One region of the Cobetia sp. SIMBA_158 genome, then DNA from elsewhere that is predicted to be linked to it. Evidence: predicted binding sites of a transcription regulator. Region 1 holds the regulator's gene; each other region holds the start of a gene.
The links. Region 1 encodes PhoB, which activates phosphate uptake and scavenging genes when phosphate is short. Its sites were predicted from a motif close to TGTCATANNNNTGTCANA; they were not measured.
Positions count from the first base shown of each region.

Region 2: R2R70_RS11775 (UTRA domain-containing protein) is a predicted target of PhoB. The motif match lies at 3,268-3,285, and genes of this name have one in related genera.
Region 3: phbB (acetoacetyl-CoA reductase) is a predicted target of PhoB. The motif match lies at 1,838-1,855, and genes of this name have one in related genera.
Region 4: R2R70_RS13315 (alkaline phosphatase) is a predicted target of PhoB. The motif match lies at 3,991-4,008, and genes of this name have one in related genera.

Region 1 covers NZ_JAWJYL010000005.1:263,828-269,046, forward strand. Annotated here, with positions in the region: gene pstB (phosphate ABC transporter ATP-binding protein PstB) at 1-368, shown strand, start outside; gene phoU (phosphate signaling complex protein PhoU) at 588-1,313, shown strand; gene cysZ (sulfate transporter CysZ) at 1,510-2,238, shown strand; gene phoR (phosphate regulon sensor histidine kinase PhoR) at 2,425-3,747, opposite strand; gene phoB (phosphate regulon transcriptional regulator PhoB) at 3,755-4,444, opposite strand; gene ubiA (4-hydroxybenzoate octaprenyltransferase) at 4,668-5,219, opposite strand, start outside.
Region 2 covers NZ_JAWJYL010000007.1:2,013-7,231, reverse strand. Annotated here, with positions in the region: gene R2R70_RS11785 (putative 2-aminoethylphosphonate ABC transporter ATP-binding protein) at 1-1,077, opposite strand, end outside; gene R2R70_RS11780 (putative 2-aminoethylphosphonate ABC transporter substrate-binding protein) at 1,140-2,186, opposite strand; gene R2R70_RS11775 (UTRA domain-containing protein) at 2,332-3,045, opposite strand; gene R2R70_RS11770 (putative quinol monooxygenase) at 3,381-4,013, opposite strand; gene R2R70_RS11765 (PAAR domain-containing protein) at 4,311-4,646, opposite strand; gene R2R70_RS11760 (formylglycine-generating enzyme family protein) at 4,539-5,219, shown strand, end outside.
Region 3 covers NZ_JAWJYL010000020.1:26,720-31,938, reverse strand. Annotated here, with positions in the region: gene R2R70_RS18485 (tetratricopeptide repeat protein) at 1-498, opposite strand, end outside; gene R2R70_RS18480 (EVE domain-containing protein) at 633-1,112, opposite strand; tRNA gene R2R70_RS18475 (tRNA-Met) at 1,283-1,359, opposite strand; tRNA gene R2R70_RS18470 (tRNA-Met) at 1,403-1,479, opposite strand; tRNA gene R2R70_RS18465 (tRNA-Met) at 1,533-1,609, opposite strand; gene phbB (acetoacetyl-CoA reductase) at 1,980-2,726, shown strand; gene R2R70_RS18455 (DUF349 domain-containing protein) at 2,878-5,219, opposite strand, start outside.
Region 4 covers NZ_JAWJYL010000008.1:119,376-124,594, forward strand. Annotated here, with positions in the region: gene R2R70_RS13305 (RNA pseudouridine synthase) at 1-622, opposite strand, end outside; gene R2R70_RS13310 (cell wall hydrolase) at 1,248-1,925, shown strand; gene R2R70_RS13315 (alkaline phosphatase) at 2,130-3,749, opposite strand; gene R2R70_RS13320 (TerB family tellurite resistance protein) at 4,146-4,619, opposite strand; gene metG (methionine--tRNA ligase) at 4,869-5,219, shown strand, end outside.

The DNA of each region.
Region 1 (5,219 bases):
CCGCGGCGCTGTGGGAAGAAGTGAAGGACCGCCTGCACGACAGCGCGCTGGGGCTCTCGGGTGGCCAGCAACAGCGGCTGGTGATCGCGCGGACACTGGCGGTCGAGCCGGAGGTGCTGCTGCTGGATGAACCGGCCTCGGCGCTGGACCCCATCTCGACCCTCAAGATCGAGGAGCTGATCCGATCGCTGCGCTCGCGCCTGACGCTGATCATCGTCACGCATAACATGCAGCAGGCCGCGCGGGTGTCAGACGATACCGCCTTCCTGCATGAGGGCCGCCTGGTGGAATTCGCCCCGACCGATCAGCTGTTCACCAACCCGCGGCGCCGCCAGACGGAAGACTACATCACGGGGCGTTTCGGTTAGCGCTCTCATGCGCGAACGTGCAGCCAGGTAGCCTTTTCGCCCTGATATTGCTGACGATGGCGGCCAGATACCGCCTTTGCGCCATGGGTGAAACATAACTGCAATCAAGTGTCGGCATGCTGAGGGGGAGCCCGCTGTGTCAGTCAGTAGTGGGCCATACTTGTCACGTCATTCATGTCACGCCCCCTGACTCGGTGGGCGACTTTCCGGGAGAGGGAAATGGATATCACCAGCGATTCGCACGGCAAGCATATCTCAGAGCAGTTCAATCACGAGCTGGATGCACTGAAGACACACCTGCTGGCCATGGGCGGACTGGTAGAGAAGCAGCTGCAGGATGCCGTCACGGCATTGCTGGAAGGCGACAGTGAAACCGCCACGCGGGTGCGCGACAACGACAAGGCTGTCAACGACATGCAGCTCAAGATCGATGACGAGTGCACCCGGGTGCTGGCCCGCCGTCAGCCGGCGGCCTCCGACCTGCGCCTGGTGCTGGCCGTCATCCGCGCCACCTCCGATCTCGAACGTATCGGTGATGAATCGAGCAAGATCGCACGCAATGCCATCTCGCTGGTCGAGAATGGCCAGAGCCCGCGCGGCATGGTCGAGGTGCGTCATCTCAGCCAGCACGTGCGCAGCATGGTGCGTGACTCCCTGACGGCCTTCGCGCGCTTCGATACCGACCTTGCCCTCAAGGTGCTGCGTGAAGATGCCTCGGTGGATCTGGAATATCAGAGCGCGATGCGCTCGCTGATGACCTTCATGATGGAAGACGCGCGCCAGATCACGCCGGTGCTCAACGTGATGTGGATTCTGCGTGCGCTGGAGCGCATCGGTGACCACGCCGACAACCTGGCCGAGTACGTCATCTTCCTGGTCAAGGGCGTGGACGTGCGTCACACCGATACCCATGACCTGAAGCCGCAGGACCTGGACAAGAAGTGAGCTGACGCGCTTCTCTGCCCCTGTGTCGCCTCTTTCGCCCCGCACCTGCCCACCGGCAGGCCGCGGGGCGATTGCGTCGTGGGAGCGCGAGCGATGTCAGGCGGCCGACAGCTGCGCCGCGCAGGCGGGAGTGCTAGGGTGTGGCTCCGGTCAGCCCGCTGGCTGGCCGGTTCTTTTGAGATGACGAGGACGTCGCATGATTGATGCCGTATCGGCGCTGGTCCGCGGGACCCGCATGGTCTATACCCCCGGGCTGCGCCGCTTCGTATTCGTACCGCTGGCGATCAACCTGGTGCTCTACAGCATCACGCTGTGGGTATTGTTCAACCAGTTCGGTGGCTGGATCGATTACTGGATGCTCAAGGTACCGGCGTGGCTGGACTGGCTCAGCTGGTTGATCTGGCCGGTGCTGGTGGTGAGTCTGTTGCTGGTGGTGTTCTTCACCTTCAGCCTGGTGACCAACCTGATCGCCGCGCCCTTCTACGGCATTCTGGCCGAGAAGGTCGAGCACCGTCTGGATGGCACCCTGATCGATGATGATCGCGGCCTGATGAAGATCGGCGTCGACTCGCTGGGGCGTGAAATGGCCAAGCTGGGCTACTTCATCCCGCGCATGATCGCGCTGTTCATCATCGGCTTCATCCCGGGCCTGAACCTGCTCTCGCCGCTGTTGTGGGGGCTGTTCTCGGCCTGGAGCATGTCGATCCAGTACCTCGACTACCCGATGGACAACCATCAGGTCAGCTTCGGTGACATGAAGCAGCGCCTCAAGGCGCGCTGGTGGCCCTCACTGACCTTCGGCGCCGCGGTGTTCGTCATGACGCTGGTGCCGCTGGCCAATCTGCTGTTCATCCCGGGCGCCGTCGCCGGGGCGGTACTGATGTGGCAGAGCCACTACCGTCAGTTGCCGGCGCCGCGTCGTTGAGACAGCCTGTCGCAGAGCTGGCTTGTCGCTGAACTGACTCGTCGCTAGGTTGGCACGTCGCTGAAATAGCCGCAGTGTCGTCTGATTGACCAAACGAAACGCCCCGCAGTCGCCTCCTTTCGAGGTGGCTGCGGGGCGTTCTGCGTTGGGCTGGCGTCCGGGTCAGATCATCACGGAATCAGCCCATCACTGGGCTAGCGCACTGCTGGCCTGGGGAGCGCTTGCCTGACAGGCGCGCTCGTCGGGGAAGTGACAGCGGAAGCGCGCACCCTCGCCGGGGTGGCTGTCGATCTCCAGATGGCCCTGATGGCGAATCAGCACATGCTTGACGATGGCAAGCCCGAGGCCGGTGCCTCCCGTGGCGGTGCTGCGGCCCTTGTCGATGCGGTAGAAGCGCTCGGTCAGGCGCGGCAGGTGCACCGGGTCGATGCCATCCCCGTCATCTTCCACCTCGACCAGCAGGCCCTGGTCATCCGCCTTCCAGCGCAGGGTGATATGGCAGTCTTCGGGGGTGTAGCGCACCGCATTGAAGACCAGATTCGAGATCGCGCTGCGCAGTTCCTGCTCCTCACCGCGCAGTGACAGGCTGGCATCGGCTTCGATGGAGAAGGTGTGGCGCCCCTGGGACAGGCCTTCGGCGTCGTCGCGGATATGGCCGAGCAGGGCGCTCATGTCGATGCAGCGACCATTGTCGGACAGCTCGTCGGTTTCCAGGCGTGACAGGGTCAGCAGGTCCTCGACCAGGTGCTGCATGCGGTCGGTCTGGCTCTGCATCTGGCCCAGTCCACGCTGCCAGCGCGGTGGCAGGTCATCGGCGTAATCGGAGTAGGTCTCGAGATAGCCGGCCAGTACCGTCAGCGGCGTGCGCAGCTCATGGGAGACATTGGCCACGAAGTCGCGGCGCATCTCTTCCAGACGATAGAGGCGGGTGACGTCACGCAGCATGACCAGACGCTCGTTGTCACCGAACAGGGTGATGGAGATCTGCAGCGTCAGGTTGTCAGACAGCGGCGACTGGAGCGTCAGCGGCTCGCGGTAGGCCAGCCGATTGAAGTAGTCGATGAAGACGGGGTCACGCAGATAGTTGGTGATGTGCTGGCCGCGGTCGTGGCTGGCCTTGAGGCCGACCAGCTGCTCGGCAGCGCTGTTCCACCATTCCATGTCACCGTGGTTGTCCAGCATCACCAGGCCGTCGCGCATGGCCTCGGAGGATTCCTGGATACGGTTGAGGATGCTGCGCAGTCGCTCCTGAGCCTGACGCTGGCCCTTCTGGTAGCGGTAGAGACGATCGAGCAGGTCTCCCCAGACGCCATCGCCGGGCGGCGGCTCTTCATGGGGATTGGTGATCAGCCAGGTGTAGAGGCTCTTCAAGTGCTTGAGATGGACGAACAGATACAGCGAAAGACCCAGCGCCAGGCCCCAGCCCAGATGGCCCAGCAGGCCACCGATCAGGCCGAAGCCACCGGCAAGGTAGCCGAGGCGCCATAGCTCGTTGGTCCAATAGCGCATGAATCCCTCAGGCCTGAGCGCTGAAGCGGTAACCGGTGCCGCGGACGGTCTGGATCAGATGCTGATGGCCTGTGCCCAGCGCCTTGCGCAGGCGACGGATGTGCACGTCCACGGTGCGCTCCTCGACATAGACGTTGCCGCCCCATACCTGATCGAGCAGCTGACTGCGCGTGTAGGCACGCTCCTGATGCGTCATGAAGAACTGCAGCAGGCGATATTCGGTCGGGCCGACATCCAGCGAGTTGCCATGGGCGGTGACGCGGTGGCTGGCCGGGTCGAGCATCAGGCCCTCGACTTCCACCGCCTCCTCGACCCCCTTGGGAGTGGTGCGACGCAGCACGGCCTTGAGACGGGCGACCAGCTCGCGCGGCGAGAAGGGCTTGGTGATGTAGTCGTCGGCACCGGCTTCCAGGCCTTGAATCTTGTTGTCTTCCTCGCCCTTGGCGGTCAACAGGATGATCGGCAGCTCCGAGGTGGTCTCGTCACGCTTGAGACGCCGCGCGAGCTCCAGGCCACTGGTACCCGGCATCATCCAGTCCAGCAACAGCAGATCGGGCTTTTCATCGACGACGATGGCGTGGGCGTCCTGGGCATTGTCTGCCTCCAGCACGCGGTAATCCGCCATTTCGAGGGCAACGGCGATCATCTCGCGAATCGAGGATTCATCGTCGACAATCAGTACGGTCTTGGAGCTCATCGCTAGATCCCATGCAGCAGTCGGCGCACGCGCCAGAATGACAAGTCGATGACGATTACAACCCGCTTATATGACAACGAGATGACAACTGCCAGCATGGCAGCTTGCACGCAAGCCTGCCAGCCACCTTGGAGGCGCGGCAGGCAGGCATGAACCGTGGGCTGGGGAGCAACAGAGGGCAGGGGTCGCTTTAAATTAAATAATACTAATGTTTATGCAGGCGTCAGCTCATCGGCCAGGTCGCCAGGGCGATACCGGCGAAGATCAGCAGACCCGTCCAATGATTGTTGAGGAAGGCCTGGAAGCAGGGCGCACGCTCACGCTCCCGGATCAGACGTTGCTGCCAGACGAAGGTGACGGCGGCGGCGGCCAGCCCCAGCCAGTAGAAGATGCCTAGCACCAGCTGCAGGCCGATGCCGATCAACACCGCCAGCATGCCCAGCTGCAACAGACCGATCATCAGCTTGTCGGCACGCCCGAACAGCACGGCGGTGGACTTGATGCCCACCTTGAGGTCGTCGTTGCGATCGACCATCGCATAGGCGGTGTCGTAGGCCACCGTCCACATCAGATTGGCAGCGAACAGCCACCAGCCGTAGGTCGGTACCTCCTCCAGCGTCGCGGCGAAGGCCATCGGAATCGCCCAGCCGAAGGCGGCGCCCAGCACCACCTGGGGCAGATGATGGAAGCGCTTCATGAACGGATAGCTGGCCGCCAGCAGCACGGCGACGATCGACAGCAGCACCGTGGTCAGGTTGGTGAAGCACACCAGCAC
Region 2 (5,219 bases), on a different contig from region 1:
CAGAGTGATACGCAGGAAGGCGCCGAGAAACTCGACGTGCTCCACCTGCGCCGGCAGCCCCTCACCCACTGCGCACAGCGAGACGGCTTCCGGGCGAATGGCCAGACGCGCCTGATCCAGCCCCTCAAGATCATGCGCCGCGCATTCCAGACGCTGCTGACCCAGACGCAGAGTACTGGCGTTCTCGGGACAGCATTGCAGGAAGTTCATGCTGCCGATGAATTCGGCCACGAAGGCGCTCGCCGGCTGACGATAGATCTCGGCGGGGGTGCCGATCTGCTCGATCACACCATGGTTCATCACCACGATGCGGTCCGCCATGGCCAGGGCCTCTTCCTGGTCGTGGGTCACCATGATGGTGGTGACGCCCAGCCGTGCCTGCAGTGCCTTGATCTGACTGCGCAGATGCAGGCGTACGCGCGCATCCAGTGCTGAAAGCGGCTCATCGAGCAACAGCAGCCCCGGCTCGGTCGCAAGCGCCCGCGCCAGTGCCACGCGTTGCTGCTGGCCCCCGGACAGGGCCGCCGGATACTTGCCTTCACTGCCGGCCAGGTCCACCAGGGTGAGCAGCTCCGTCACGCGGCGGCGCATCGCGTCACGCGCATCGCGCCGATTGCGCAGCCCATAGGCCACGTTGTCGAACACGGTGAGATTGGGGAACAGCGCATAGGACTGGAAGACGATGCCGAAGTCGCGCGCCTGCGGCGGCAGCCGTGAGATGTCCTGGCCGCGCTGGTGGATGGTGCCTTCGCTCTGCGGCGCAAGCCCGGCGATGGCGCGCAGCAAGGTGGTCTTGCCACAGCCGGAGGGGCCGAGGAAGCACACGAATTCGCCTTCGCGGATCGCGAGGTCGATCTCGCTCAGGGCCGTGAACTGGCCATAGCGCTTGGTGAGGCCGCTGATCTTGAGGTGAATGCTGTCTGACGACGCAGAACGCGTGGTGAGTGCCTGAGGCGCTGCGTCACGCGCAGGCGCCCGGGCTGCAGGGGCGGATACCGCGCGAGGCGAGGCGCCGGCAGTCGATGGCGGCGCTTGACGCGAGGCGTGATGACGCGGGGGTGCGGTCACAAGAGACATGCGAGAAACTCCCGACCCCGGCGCAAGGCGCCGGGGCAATGACGAAGGTGGCTGGGCGTGACTTACTGACTGTCGGACTTGCCGTCGTAACGGCGCTGCCATTCGGCGAGCACTGCATCCCGCTGGTTGGCCGCCTTGGCAAAGTCAGCCTCGATCATCATCTCGGTGATATTGGCCGGATAATGCTCGATCGGCTTGGCCACCCCCGGATAGGCCACGACCGCATAGCCTTCGTTGTAGAGTTCATTGGCCGGCTTGGACACTGCCCAATCCATCAGTGTCTGCGCCGCTTCACGCTTGTCGGTGCCCTTCATGATCGCCGCGGCTTCCATGTCCCAGCCCAGCCCTTCCTCGGGGAAGACCAGATCCACCGGTGCGCCCTGTGCCTTGAGGCGCGCGCCTCGGAAGGCGAAGGACACACCAACCACGGCCTCGCCGGAACCGGCCAGGTTGCAGGGCGCTGAGCCTGAGTGGGTGTAGCGGGCAATGTTGTCGTGCAGGCGGTCCATGTAATCCCAGCCGCCGTCGTCACCCCACAGCTGCAACCAGCTGGCGACATCCAGATAGCCGGTACCGGAAGAACTCGGGTTGGGCATGAACACGTGGCCCTTGAACTCGGGACGCGTGAGGTCTTCCCAGGACGTCGGCTTGGGCACTCCCAGTCGCTCACCTTCGACGGTGTTGTAGCAGAGCGAGGCGACCCAGGCGTCCATCCCGACCCAGGACGGGTCCTGGCCATCACGGTAGGCGGGGTCGACGAACTTGGTATCCAGCGCCTCGACTCCCTTGGGGGCATAACGCGACAGCATGCCCTCCTTCTCGAGCACCAGCAGGCTGGTCGCGGCCAGGCCCCACACCACATCCGCCTGCGGGTTGTCCTTCTCGGCAAGCAATCGTGCGGTGATCACGCCCGTGGAGTCGCGCACCCATTTGATGTCGATATCCGGGTGCGCCTGCTGGAAGCGTTCGGCATATTTCTGCAGATCATCGGACTCCACCGCGGTATAGACGGTGAGCTCGGTGGCCGCCTGGGCATTGAGGGAAACAACCAGACCAACGGCACTGGCCAGCAAGGAACGGGTGAGGAAGGAACGGGTCAAGAAGGACATCGGGACTCTCCAACGCTTGGAATGAATGGCTCTCGCCATCTGGTATATACCAAGAGTATGAGCGGGCCGAATGACACCCTCGTGACAGTCAGTTGAAGGCCCAGTGAAACAGCGTTACCTCATATAGTGTCCCTGCAGCGCGGTTTCAGGGCTTGTTCTTGAGCGTGACGGTGATGCACAGCGCATTGTGCAGCCAGCGCTCTTCGTCATAGCCGATGGGACGATGCTGCTCATCGAAGGTAGCGCGACGTACGGTCAGACCGGGGCTGCCCATGGCGACCCCCAGCTCCCGGGCGGCCTGCTCCCCCAGCGACTCGGAGTAGAAGCGCAGCTCACGATGGGCCAGCGTCAAGCCGTAGCGCCCGCGCAGCTCCGCCCACAGTGACACCCCGAACTGGCCCTCCTCGAGCAGTCCCGGCGCGCGCTCTGGCACCACCCACATCGACTCGCTGAGCACGGCGCGCTCATCCACGAAACGCCGGCGGCGAATATGATAGAGCGGTGTCTGGGCCGCCAGGCCAAGCGCTTGCGCAGCCGGTGGGTGGGCCTGAACATCGGTCAGCAGCACTTCCGTCCGTGGGCGCCGCCCCTGCGCCGTCACATAGTCATTGAAGCCCGAGTCACGCGTGGGGTCGTAATCCAGCCGCGGCGGCGACACGAACCACCCACGCCGATTGCTGCGATGAATGCGCCCTTCCCCCTCCAGCTGCCCCAACGCCTGACGCAACGTCACGCGCGTGGTATCGAAGCGCTCGGCCAGCACTCGTTCAGAAGGCAATCGCCCTTCTTCAAAGGCATCAGGGTCCTTCAGCTGTTCGCGCAGGCGATCGGTAAGGTGGAGGTAATACGCATCACTCATGACGGGGAGTCCTGACAAAAGATGAAGAGGGTTGCCACTACCGGGTAATAACACGGCGCCGCTTGCCCCGCCGGCGAAGAAAATGCCCGGGGCTCTGCGCCGCCAAACGGCTGGACGCTCCAGAAACTATCACATCTGCGTGACTCGCACTGACCTGCCAGCTTATGTGCCGGTGGCGCTGCAGGATTTCATGACAGCCGCCTGGTTGAGCTCACAGGCGTGGATGGCGGTGGGATGACACGCTGATATTCAAAGGGAGGTGAACGCACAATGCGCAGCCTCTAAGGGCTGCGCATCGAATGGGCAAGCAGGAAACGAATGACCGGCGGGATAACTCAGAACTCGCTGACGATATTCAGGTACTGCTTCATGTCCCCGACCATGGCCTGCTCCAACAGCTTGCCTGTCTCGATGGCATAGGGCTGCTGGAAGTGAATGTCCCACAGGTCTGATTCCGTGCGCCAATGCTCGTATATCACCAGCGTGTCGTCCTGCCCGTCGATGGTATACAGATCAAACACGAGATTGCCCGGCTCCTCACTGCGCGTCTTCGCCACATGCGTGGTGAATTGCTGCAGTAACCGAGCGCGATATTCTTCCTTGATCTTGAAGATGAAGAAGATACTGAATACCTCATCTTCCGGCTGCACGTGCCTGGGGTTCGCCTCCTGCAATGGCGCCGGGTCAGTATCGTTCAAGGGCATCACCTCGAATGGCGATGCCAACGCCGTGTCAGCCAGTTTCAGCAAGGCTTGCGCGTAGGGCTGGTTCACATGTGCCTGATGCGCTTCGGTGCTTGCCCAGCGCTCGTAGGCGAAGATGGTGGTGGGAGAATCCTTGGCCGCGAAGAAACGCATTTCCAGCATCCCCGGTTCAGCCGCTGAGCCCAGCTTGTTGTCAGCCAAGGCCTGCTTGAAGGTATCGAGTTGTTCGGGCTTGACGTCAAATTTCACGATCAAGGTGAGCATGGAGATGCCCCTTTTAGTCAGTGGTTGTCATCGGCCCAACGGCAAGATCTGCTGCGTCACGTGGCAGCAGCTCTGTCTCGGGAAGTGACTGACACTATCTTTCGCTGCCTAGCTGAAAAACCCGCGGCGCGGAGAAAGACTTTCAATGAAACCTTGAACGTGAATGCAGCCCCCTCCACAGCAATGCGGCGCTTGAAACATGAGACTGCGGCGCTAACGCAGATCCAGAACGAAAAATCCCGCAGCCAAGGCTACGGGATCATCGAATACAGATATCTCCTAGACGAGCTCACACTCTCATCCCAGGCCGTGCTTGCCACTTGCCGCAGAGATCAGCGCCGCCCCACATGCCGTATGGCAGCCGTGAAACGCCACCGGCTTGCCATTCAAGCTGATGGTGGGATTACCCAAGATGATACTGTATGTGTCAAACTCAGGGTTGTTTTGAAGACATATTTGTAACGAAGCTGCATCGCCAAGCGGCCAGCCGCAGAATACGGATGCGACAGTTTTATAGGGACATTCATGAAATATACAGTTGTTCTGACGACACTCTCTGCCATAGGTGTTAGCGCTTGCAATAATATTAATGCTGATATAAGCAATCAGAAAGGTGTCGATGCATTGATTCAACAGACAAAAGATGCTCTTGTTCGCGTTGAAGGGGGTAGCTTCCAAATGGGGGATTTCGGCCCTATAGACCCCAACCTGAAAGGTCGCAACAAAGGGTTACCTTATAGTGCAGAACAGGATAATAAGCCGTTGCACCAGGTCACACTAGATACCTTCTACATGTCACCCACCAAAGTAACATATTCAGAATACGATATTTATACACAGGCTACGGGTAAAGAGAAGATCAATAACTCTAACAAATATGAAATGCGATTCCGTCAGGATAATGTGCCTGCTGGTGTAAATTGGCAACAAGCCAAAAAGTATTGCGGTTGGCTAGCTGAGAAAACTTCATTGCCCTTTACATTACCAACAGAAGCACAGTGGGAGTATGCAGCACGATCCGGTGGGCAATTTATCCCTTATGGTACTAGTACAGGCACTTTAGAAAAAGGTAAGAGCATCCCTACAAATGAAGAAGTAAGAGGCGCAACTGAGGCTGGCGATTCGAGTGGTCTTGCACCCTACCCTGTTGATATGTACCCACCTAACCCCCTAGGGCTGTACCAAATGGGAGACAATGGTTATGAA
Region 3 (5,219 bases), on a different contig from region 1:
CAGTGCAGTGGCCGCCTGCTCCGCGAGGCTGGGACCTGCTCCTGCCGCCGGCTGGACCTTGTGCTGCTCGAGGAACTGGCGAATCTCGGCTTCCGGACGTGCGCCGGTGAAGTTGCCTGCCAGACCGCCCTGGATGACCAGCTTGACGTCCGGCACCGAGCGCACGCCCAGCTGAGCGGCGATGTCCTGCTGTTCCTCGGCGTTCAGCTTGGCCAGGATGAAGCCGCCCGCATATTCACGTGCCAGCTTCTCGAGGATCGGCGTCAGGACGAGGCAATGCTCGCTCTGCGGCGACCAGCAATCCAGCAGTACCGGCACTTGCTGTGAGGCTTCCAGCACCTGCTGAAGATTGCTCATGTCCACATCGATGATGTAGGTGTTGGCGTCTTCTGCCTGGCGCGGTGCACTGGCGGCACCGCCGCCGACCACCCCTTGTGGCTGGGCGGCGGTGGTGTCATTGCCGGTCAGTGGCTGGCCGGTATTGGGATCGATGATCATGGTGCATGCCCCGAAATTCTGTCTGCGATTCAAGGCTCGCGTGCGAGCCGGTTGGCCTGATGATGCGGCCCGTCGCAGTGGAGTTCAAGGCGCTGCCGGACACTTCCTGGCGCGAGCGCCCCGGGCGCGTCGGTTCACGGCAGCAGGGTGTCGTCGGCCAGGCTGGCGATGCAGGCGGCTTCGCTCTCGCTGAGCGGCATCACGGACAGGCGTGCGCGGCGCACCAGGTGGCTGTCCGCCAGCTCGGGTCGGGCCTTCAGGCGCGCGATGGGCAGGGTGGTGCGCAGCGGGCGAAGGTAGCTCAGACGCGGGGCGACCCAGCGCGGAGGCTTGTCGGCATCGATATCCGCCACCTGACGTGGGTCGAAGCCCTTGTGCTCAGGATCACTGGCCGTCGGGTCGGGCAGGGCGAGTTCGCTGACGATGGCCAGTCCGACCACCGCAGGCACCTTGCAGCTGGAGTGCTGGATGAGCACGACATCACCGAGCTGCATCTCACGCAGGAAGTTGCGCGCCTGGTAGTTGCGCACGCCATCCCAGAGCGCCGGTGATTCGCGGCGCAGGTCATCCAGCGAGAAGGCATCGGGTTCGGTCTTGACCAGCCAGTGGCGCATGCAGGCACTCCCTTGGGACTGACGTGATGAGTGTGAAGGGGCCCGGTGTGAAGAGGCCCGGTGTGGATAGGGGTAGCCAGGCCCGAGAACCGGCTTCCTCGCCATCATCGCACAGGAATTTCACGCATACGAAAAAGGCCTGATGCATGGCATCAGGCCTTTCGAATTCTTGGTAGCGGGGACCGGATTTGAACCGATGACCTTCGGGTTATGAGCCCGACGAGCTACCAGACTGCTCCACCCCGCAACACTGGGTACTGCCTTTGCTCCAACTCTGACGCATCAGAGGTTGGTAGCGGGAACCGGATTTGAACCGATGACCTTCGGGTTATGAGCCCGACGAGCTACCAGACTGCTCCATCCCGCAACATTACGTTGGTGTCTGACCGGCAATTACCTTGATAGGCAACGACTTGTCAGTGGTAGCGGGGACCGGATTTGAACCGATGACCTTCGGGTTATGAGCCCGACGAGCTACCAGACTGCTCCACCCCGCATCAACGTGGGGCGTAGTATAAGGATATACAGTGCTGCGTCAACCGTTATCCCGTAATTGACGCAAACTTCTCGTGTCCGGTGAGTCGTCACCAACCCGTCTGCGCCTCTTGAGCGATTATCGGCATCTTGTGTGAGAGATCTGCTACATACATTCCCGCTGCATCCTGTCCATACTGAGGTGGACGCGCCTCGCACAGGCGGATGGCAGGCGTCACAGAGTGCACGATTGTCATCAGGCTGTTAGAGACGCGGGTCATTGTTGTCGTTGCAGGCATTCTCGTTTTCTCAGGGCGGGGGTGTCCGCAGATTCGCCAGGCTGTGCCCAAGCCAAGGACACAGGACGTTCCAGGATTAGGGAGACACAATAAGATGACACAAACAGCACCCGTCGCATGGGTTACCGGTGGTACCGGTGGCATTGGTTCCGCTATCTGCCGCGAGCTGGCGAACCAGGGGTATCAGGTAATTGCGGGTTACAGGAACAAGGAAAAGGCAGAGGGGTGGCTGTCGGAACAGCGCGCTGCCGGGTTCGAGAACATCGCACTGTCCGGCATCGAGCTGGACAACTTCGAAGCCTGTCAGGCAGGCGTCAACGAAATCCGCGAGCGCTTCGGTCCGATCGCGGTTCTGGTCAACTGCGCCGGCATCACGCGTGATACCTCCATGCGCAAGATGAGCTATGAGCAGTGGCGCGAAGTCATCAACTGCAACCTCGACAGCGTCTTCAACACCTGCCGTGCCGTCATCAATGACATGCTGGAGCACAAGTACGGCCGCATCGTGAACATCTCCTCCATCAATGGCCGCAAGGGCCAGTTCGGGCAGGTCAACTACTCGGCCGCCAAGGCGGGCATGCATGGTCTGACCATGGCGCTGGCGCAGGAAACCGCGACCAAGGGCATTACCGTCAACACCCTGTCACCGGGCTACATCGCCACCGACATGATCATGAAGATCCCCGAAGAGATCCGTGAATCGATCCGCGAGACCATCCCGGTCAAGCGTTATGGTCAGCCGGACGAGATCGCACGTGCGGTCGCCTTCCTGGCCGACGAGAAATCCGGCTTCATCACCGGTGCCAACCTGGATATCAATGGCGGCCAGTTCATGGGCTGATGCTCTGCGCTAGCGCGAGCCAGAGCAGGGTTGGCACCCGGCCCCCTCTGGCAAGAGAATGAAAAAGCCCCCGTCTCTATCGAGACGGGGGCTTTTCGTTGCCATGACTTCAATCTTGCGAGCGCGTCGTCACCAGCTCAAGAGCACAGGCTCAGTGATTGAACAGCGCATCGAAGCGCGGCAGTTCGGTCTGCCAGGCGTCCCAGTCCAGCGGACCGTTGGCGAGCAGCGCATCCAGCACCTCATCCAGCTCTTCTTCACGTTCCATGCGCTCGCCCAGCTGCTGGTTGATGCGCGCGACCTGCACGGTCAGGCGGCGTGATTCATCTTCGCTGCCCAGCGGGGCCTCGAACAGAATGGCCAGGTGGACACGCAGCTCGGCCAGGCGCTCATTGGCGGCGCTGCAGTTGCTCGGCAGGGCCTGGCGCATCTGGTTGCGCGCCGCATTGGCCTGACGGCTGTTGTCGTCGAAGGCCGAGGTGTTCGGCAGCTCGACATCCTGCACGTCGCCGTTGCGCGCGCTGGCATCCGCCACGGCGTGCTGTTCGAGCAGATCACGCCATTGCTGCCATTCCTCGCGCAGCTGCAGGGCGTGCAGTTCATCCAGACGCTGCTCACGACGCTTGAGAATGCCGGTCCAGCGACGACGCATGCCGTCGCCCCGCTTGCCGCGCGGCAGCGGGCCAAGGGTGTCGGCTTCCTTCAGGGCGTCATCGAGCAGGGCGGCGTCTTCCAGCGTCTCCGGCTCCCAGCTGTCGAGACGTTCGATCAGCGCCTGCCACTGATCCAGACGTGCCTGCTCGCGGCTGTCGCGGTCTTCGCGGTCCTGATCGCGCGCGGCGAAGATACGATCACACGCCGCGCGGAAGGCGGCCCACAGGCGTTGCTCTTCGCCCTTGGGCGCGCGGCCCATCTCGCGCCAGCGACTCTGCAGGGCCTTGGCCTGTTCGGCGCGGGCACGTGCTGGTGAGTCCTCATTGGCCAGTGCCTCGACGGCATCGACCAGTGCCTGCTTGGCGGCGGCGATCTGGCCCGCGCGGCTGTCGATCAGCCCCTGCAGTGCCGTCAGTGCTTCACCGAAGCGGTGCGACAGCTGGCGACCGGGACCTGCGGGCACCGGCGTGTGGCGACGCCATTCCTCACGGGCGCGATCACGGATCTGGCGCAGGGAGTCGGGGTCGGCATCGTCCATGGCGTGGCCGTTGAGCGATTCGAGCTGCTCGCAGAGCGCTTCGCGCATGGCCAGATTGTGTTCACGCAGCTGCTTGCGCGATTCGCGGTAATCCCGCAGGCGCAGCTTGATGGCGTCAGAGGCGGTGCGGAACGCCTGGCTGGCATCGCGGCTGGCGGCCGCATCACCCAGCTCGCGCCATTGCTGAATCAGCTGCTGGTGCTGGCGGTCGCGCTGCTCATCGCTGATGTCATCGCGCTCGCTCAGGGTGGTGATGGCCTCGAGCAGTTGCTCGCGCTTGGGCGCCGCGACGAAGTTCTGCCAGTCACGGAGTTCCGCGACACGCGCACCCAGCTGGCGCAGGCGGGTCTGGCGGGCATTGTCGAGCTGGCCTTCGGTGCGATCGCGCAGTGAGCGATGCAGACGGCTGGCCGGCTTGAGCTTGCCGGCATCGAGATCCGCTTCCAGGCGTGCCAGTTCGGCATCCAGTGCGTCCAGATCCAGGCTCGCCTTGCCGTCGGCCGCGCGGGAGGCGTCGGCTGACTCGGCGTCTTGTGCAGGGCTGCCATCGAGCGCGTCCTGCTCTTGCGCTGCCTCTGTCGGCTCTTCTGGCTGCGCCGCGCTGATCGCCTGACGCACCGCACTCAGGCTGGCGGTCTGCGGCAGACCCGCAGGCCAGGCCACTTCGCTTTCCAGACGACGCAGCTGGTCGATGTCATTGTCGACCAGCGCGGCATCCAGCTCGCCCTGGCACAGCTGATGGCGATGCCAGGCATCGAGAGCATCCTGAAGCTGCTGTTGCAGGCGCTGCTGACGTTCGAGCAGTTCGGCCGGGGCCGAGAACTGGTCGGTCAACTCGCTCCAGCGCTCTCCCTGCAGACGGCGCTGGGCCTGCAGGCTGGCGAAGTCGTGGTCATTGACGCAGTCGCGGCTGTAGAGGTCTTCCCGCGCCTGATCCACGGCGCTGAGAATCTCTTCCAGGTGCGTATTGAGGTTGGCGCTCAGGCGCTCATGGGCGCGAATGGCTTCCTCGCGGGCCTCATGGTCGCTGATGACCTTGTGCGCCTGCTGGCGCGCCTCTTCGAAGCGCTGTTGAATCTCGTAGTCCGCGGCCGGCAGACGCTCCCACTCGCGCAGCAGCGAGCGGTAACGCGAGGGCACACTGTCTTCCCATGCCTGACGCGGCAGCTTTTCCATCTGGCGCAGCAGGTTGTCGCGGCTGGCGGCCAGCGCGTCGGCCTGCTGGGCATCGGCACGGCGCTGGGCGAGGGTGTCGCGCGCCTGACGCTGCACGTGGCGGTCACGCTTGGCATCGCGCACCA
Region 4 (5,219 bases), on a different contig from region 1:
TGACCTTGAGGCCCTGCTCTTCGACCGCGCCGCGGATACCGCCCACCGGCACCCGCTTCATGGCGATGCGCAGACGGGTGTCGCTCTGCCAGCTGATGCTGACCTTGGGCTTGCGGCCGCGGATGTCGGCGCACAGCGCGAAGCCGATACGCTTGAGGCCTTCATCATCCAGCGTTCCTTCCACTTCGACGACGTATTCCTGCTCCAGCTGGTCCAGGTCATCACCCAGCTTGCGAATCACGCCACGATTCTGTGACCACACCGCGAGACCGGATTCGTCCTCGCCGAGCTCAGCCAGCGGCTGCTGAGACAGGAAATGCACCTTGAGCCAGTCGGCACCGCTGTTGTCGAGCGCACTGCGCGGCGCGCCGTCACGCAGGGTCAGCGGGTCCGGCAGCGGCGTGCCCGGCGGCTGATACCAGACCAGGGTCAGCGGCTCGATGGGTGCCATGCTGGCGCCTTCATCGACGGTGACTTCCTCATCGGTGACCTTGAAGAAAGGCGCTTCCACGATCTCGCCCGCGACACGTACCACCCCCTTGGCGATGAGATGCTCGGCCTCACGGCGCGAGATGCCCTGCTGATGGGCCAGAAACTTGGAAAGACGGACGGGTTCGGTCATGGGGACTCTCGAGGCAGCGACGCAGGCAACAGGCAGAGCAGCAGCACGCAGAAGCGCAGATAAAAAGAAGTGGGACAGCCTGACAGGGTCATCAAGGCTAGCCCGCCATGATAACGGCATGCGCCGAGGATGGCACGGACGAGACGCGCTGAAGATGCTAGGCTGCGTGACCAGAAATCGGCGCGGCGCGCTTGAGCAGATCATTTGATGCGCCTTACCAGGTCCTTCGACGCTCTCCGCCAGCGCATCTGATCCACTACGCCTGGTCATCCGCCCCTCTGGCGCAAGCGATCTGGCTGCCTCTGACCCGCCTGATCATGCGCTGGCAGGCACGATGCGTTACCCGCGCCATCGTCATCACTACGCAACCGCGTGGTGACACTTGCGGAACCCTTTGCGCGGCAAAGCGTCAGAGTTGCGTTGAAGCTCACTCTGGACCATACAAGGTCAGGGTCAGGCAAACTGATGCGCTTGCGCGTCGACTGTCGCTACCGAGGAAGCCGGTGGCCAACGCTTCAGTTTCCGTCAGTGACTCGCCAACCGAAGGTGTGCGATCGACCCGGATTGACCCTGCGCGCCATCCCGCCTTGCTGCGCTTCCCAGGCCACGTTCACAGGTATCTTGCATGCGTTTATCTCTCACACCGCGCCGCCCACTGACTCACACCCGGCGCTACGCCATCAGCAGTGCACGCACGCTTCGTCATCTGGTACTGATCTTCGGCCTGACGCTGGCCGCAGGGTGCTCCGCGCCGCACGCCTCGGACGCGCCTGCCGCACCGACCACCGCGGCCAAGGCAGCCGTCAAGGCCGAACGGCTGGAAAGCCTGCTGGTGCAAGGCGAGAGCGATGTGCCCGAGAGTCTGCTGCTCAGCAAGGCCGGCGCCAAGGCGATCGACCCCAACGGCCAGCGCCCGGTAGATGACCCGCTGACCTGCCTGGCGCGTGCCGCCTACTGGGAAGCCAAGGGCGAAGGCAGAAGCGGCATGCAGGGCATCGTCAATGTGGTGATCAATCGCGCCGCCGACCCGCGCTTCCCCGATAGCCTGTGCGGCGTGGTCAAGCAGGGCGGCGAAAGCGGCAGCTGTCAGTTCTCCTGGTGGTGTGACGGGCGCTCCGACCGTATTCGCGAGCCCGCCGCCTACGCTGAGGCACGCGACGTGGCCCGCCAGGCACTCAACCATCAGCTGGAAGACGTCACCGACGGCGCCCTCTACTTCCACGCCCGCTACGCCACGCCCTACTGGGCCAAGCGCTTCGTGCGCACCGCGCGCATCGGTCAGCACCTGTTCTATCGCAACTGACTCACCCTTTCACCAGGGCATGACGGGTAGAACCATCACCAGCAAGTTGCCTGACATGCCGCACGTCAGCGCCATGTCGCGTACAAGACCGTGACGGAAAGACCGTACAGGAAACAGACAAACCAGAAGGCCCCTGATGATTCACTCATCAGGGGCCTTCTGGGTCATATCATCACTCAATCTTCAGTAATGGGCCGAGTCCGACTACTTCGCTACCACTGTCTTCAGATACTGCCCTATCTCGGAATGGTGCAGGATGGACGAGACCGGCAAGATGTCGTTGGCTGGCCCCCATGCAAAGACGTTGACTGGCGTATGGGTGTGCGTACCAGTCCCCCAGACGGTGTTTTGCTGTGTCGCCAATGCCCGCGCCAGCAGGTTGCCGCGATCGTTATAGGGGAAGAAGGCGTCGAAGTCGTGAACTGCCGGCACCTCGCTGACCCCGAGGTAACTATGTCCATCCACATGATAGGGGTTGGGCTTGTTGGCCAGTACTTCAGCTGCCTGGGCTTCGGTAATCTGGAAGTCACTATTGCCATTGACAGCCGCCATCAAGCGCGCCGGTGTGCGCTCATCTTGCGGTAGTGCCTCGAAATCACTGAGCAGCTCGTAATAGGTCTGCTTCTGCTCATAGAGACTGTCCAGAATCGAGAAGTCACCAAAATTGAAATTGGGTGCGTAATCCTGATCTGCGAATGCAGGGCCTGATTTCTTCTGCGCTGCCGGTAAATTGGCGCTGGAATAACTGAAGCCGAATGCCCCCGTCTCATGGTCGGCCGTTACCAGGATTATTGTATCGTCTCGCTCTCGCGCCCAGTCATAGACACCTTGCACGGCCTCATCGAACTTGATCAGTTCATTGAGCATGGTGCCCGCATCATTGGAATGCGCGGCCCAGTCGATCTGGCCACCCTCGACCATCAAAAAGAAACCATCATCATCCTGTTCCAGCATTGACAGTGCTTTCTGGGTCATCTCATGCAGGGTCGGCTGCTGACGCTGTGGGTCATCATGGCTATCTCGATAGCTGATACCATCCGCCATACCCGAGTTGGCGAATAGCCCCAATACCTTGGTGCCATTGAGTGCGGCCATCTGATCACGCGTAAAGGCTAGCCCATAGCCTTGATCTGCAGCTTCCTGGAGCAGATTTCGTTCATCCTTGCGCTTGGAGGTTGGCGACCAGGCACCTTGCATCAGCGTCTCGACACTGCCCGCGCTTTCCCCCGGCTCACTGACGGACTGTGGCACGAAGTGACGCAACCCTCCCGACAGCATGACATCCGGCCCGGTCATGAGCATGTCTTCGGCAATGGCATTTTCCAGTGAACGATGCGGCTGGTGGGCGGCGAAGGCCGCCGGAGTCGCGTGGGTCAGGCGCGTATCGGACACCAATCCGGTGGCCTTGCCGACTCGTTTGGCAAGCTCGAGGACGGTTTCCACCCGATTACCCTCTGAATCTATGCCGATCACCTCGCCCCCGGTGAAGATACCCGTCGAGAGCTGAGTCGCTGAACAGGCCGAATCCACTACCACGGCATCTTCAGGGTGAGTCAATGAAGCGCCCACCACGCCTTCCTTCGCCAGCTGGTAGAGTGCCGTCGAACGCCCCTGATATATCGAATCCGGCGCACGATTGGCGTATGTCTCCAGCATGCCAACCTGCTGGGGCCCCATACCATCGCCAATCATCAGAATGACATTCTTGATCTCTGCCGCATTGGCCAGCGGCATCCAGCTCATGCTTCCCGTCAGCGCAACGACGGCCCACCCTTTTCGACACCATCGTCCTTGCCGGTTCTGATGAGGCATCATCATGGTCATCTTCCGTGTTCCCTTATCGTTGTTGGCATCCGTGTTACCCGGGCACATACGATACTCGTGCAAGTCTGTACGTCTGTGTTCGAACGGAGCGCTTGTTGGTCAGAAATGAATCGCGATCTGCTCACATGGCGGCACCCAAGGTGCCAACTGGAGCATGCGCTTCACTATTGACGACGCAAGCAGAGCCGTCCATATCAATGGCCCGGCTACAGGACGATTCATGACGAAAGGATGACATAAAGATGTCAGATTAATGACAGACGACACTGCGACCCGAAGCCGCAAACATGACGCCCCCGCTGCCATTGGCAACGGGGGCGTCTGCTTGGGGGTGTCGTAATAGGGGCGTGTGCCTAAGGGGTGGACAGGGACACCCTTCCCAAAATTCCTGACGGATCAGGTGTCTGGCTGCGCCGCCAGCTTGGTACGGATGAACTCGCTGTGGCTGACATGCAGCAGGCCGGCAAGACGGCGGATGCGATGCTCTTCCTGCGGGTCCAGCTCGCCATCGGCGTAGGCCAGCTCCCAGAGCATGCCGATCAGCTCGCTGCGCTCCTCAAGGCTCATGTGCTCGTTGAGCTGCTTGACGAAGCGGTAGTGGTCCGTGGCCTGCTCGGCATCCTGCTCAGCCTGGGTCAGCAGGCTGGCAAGTTCCTCATCCCCCAGCGAGAAGCGCTCGGCCAGCTGGCGCGCCAGGGCTTCACGTTCGCGCACATCGAGATGGTCATCGGCGCGTACCACCTCGAACATCAGCACGGCCATGGCGAGTTCCGGGCCGGGCTCCTCGTTGGGACGGGCGTTGCTGCCGGGCATCATCACCTGGCGGATGAGACGATTGATCTGACCGGCGACGGATAGCTGTGCTGGCATGCTGACCTCCAGGAACGGAAAATGTAGTGTCCTTGAATCCTTCATGAGGGCAGCGGCACGGGTTGCAACCTCGCAGTTGCGCACGCCAGCGTTGCCGGTGACGCGACGCGCCCTTCGCGCCGCCCGCACCTTCGCGATATAGTAGCGCCCATCCCGACGGGGCGATGCGTTCGCCCCTTATCACGAGTCATCCCGGCGAGTGGCTGCGCAGTGCGCAGCAGGCGCCCTTTACCGTCAAGACGAGGCCTCATGTCAGCGCGCAAGATTCTGGTTACCAGTGCCCTGCCCTATGCCAATGGGTCGATCCACCTGGGTCACCTGCTTGAGTACATCCAGACCGACATCTGGGTACGCTTCCAGAAAAGCCGTGGCCACGAATGCCATTACGTGTGCGCCGATGACGCCCACGGCACCGCCATCATGCTGCGTGCCGAGCAGGAAGGTGTCACCGCCGAGCAGCTGATCCAGCGTGTGAGTGACGAGCACCAGGCCGACTTCGCCAAGTTCGGCGTCGGCTTTGACAACTATCACTCCACCCACTCGCCGGAGAACCGCGCCCACAGCGAGCGCATCTATCTGGCACTGCGCGATGCCGGCCAT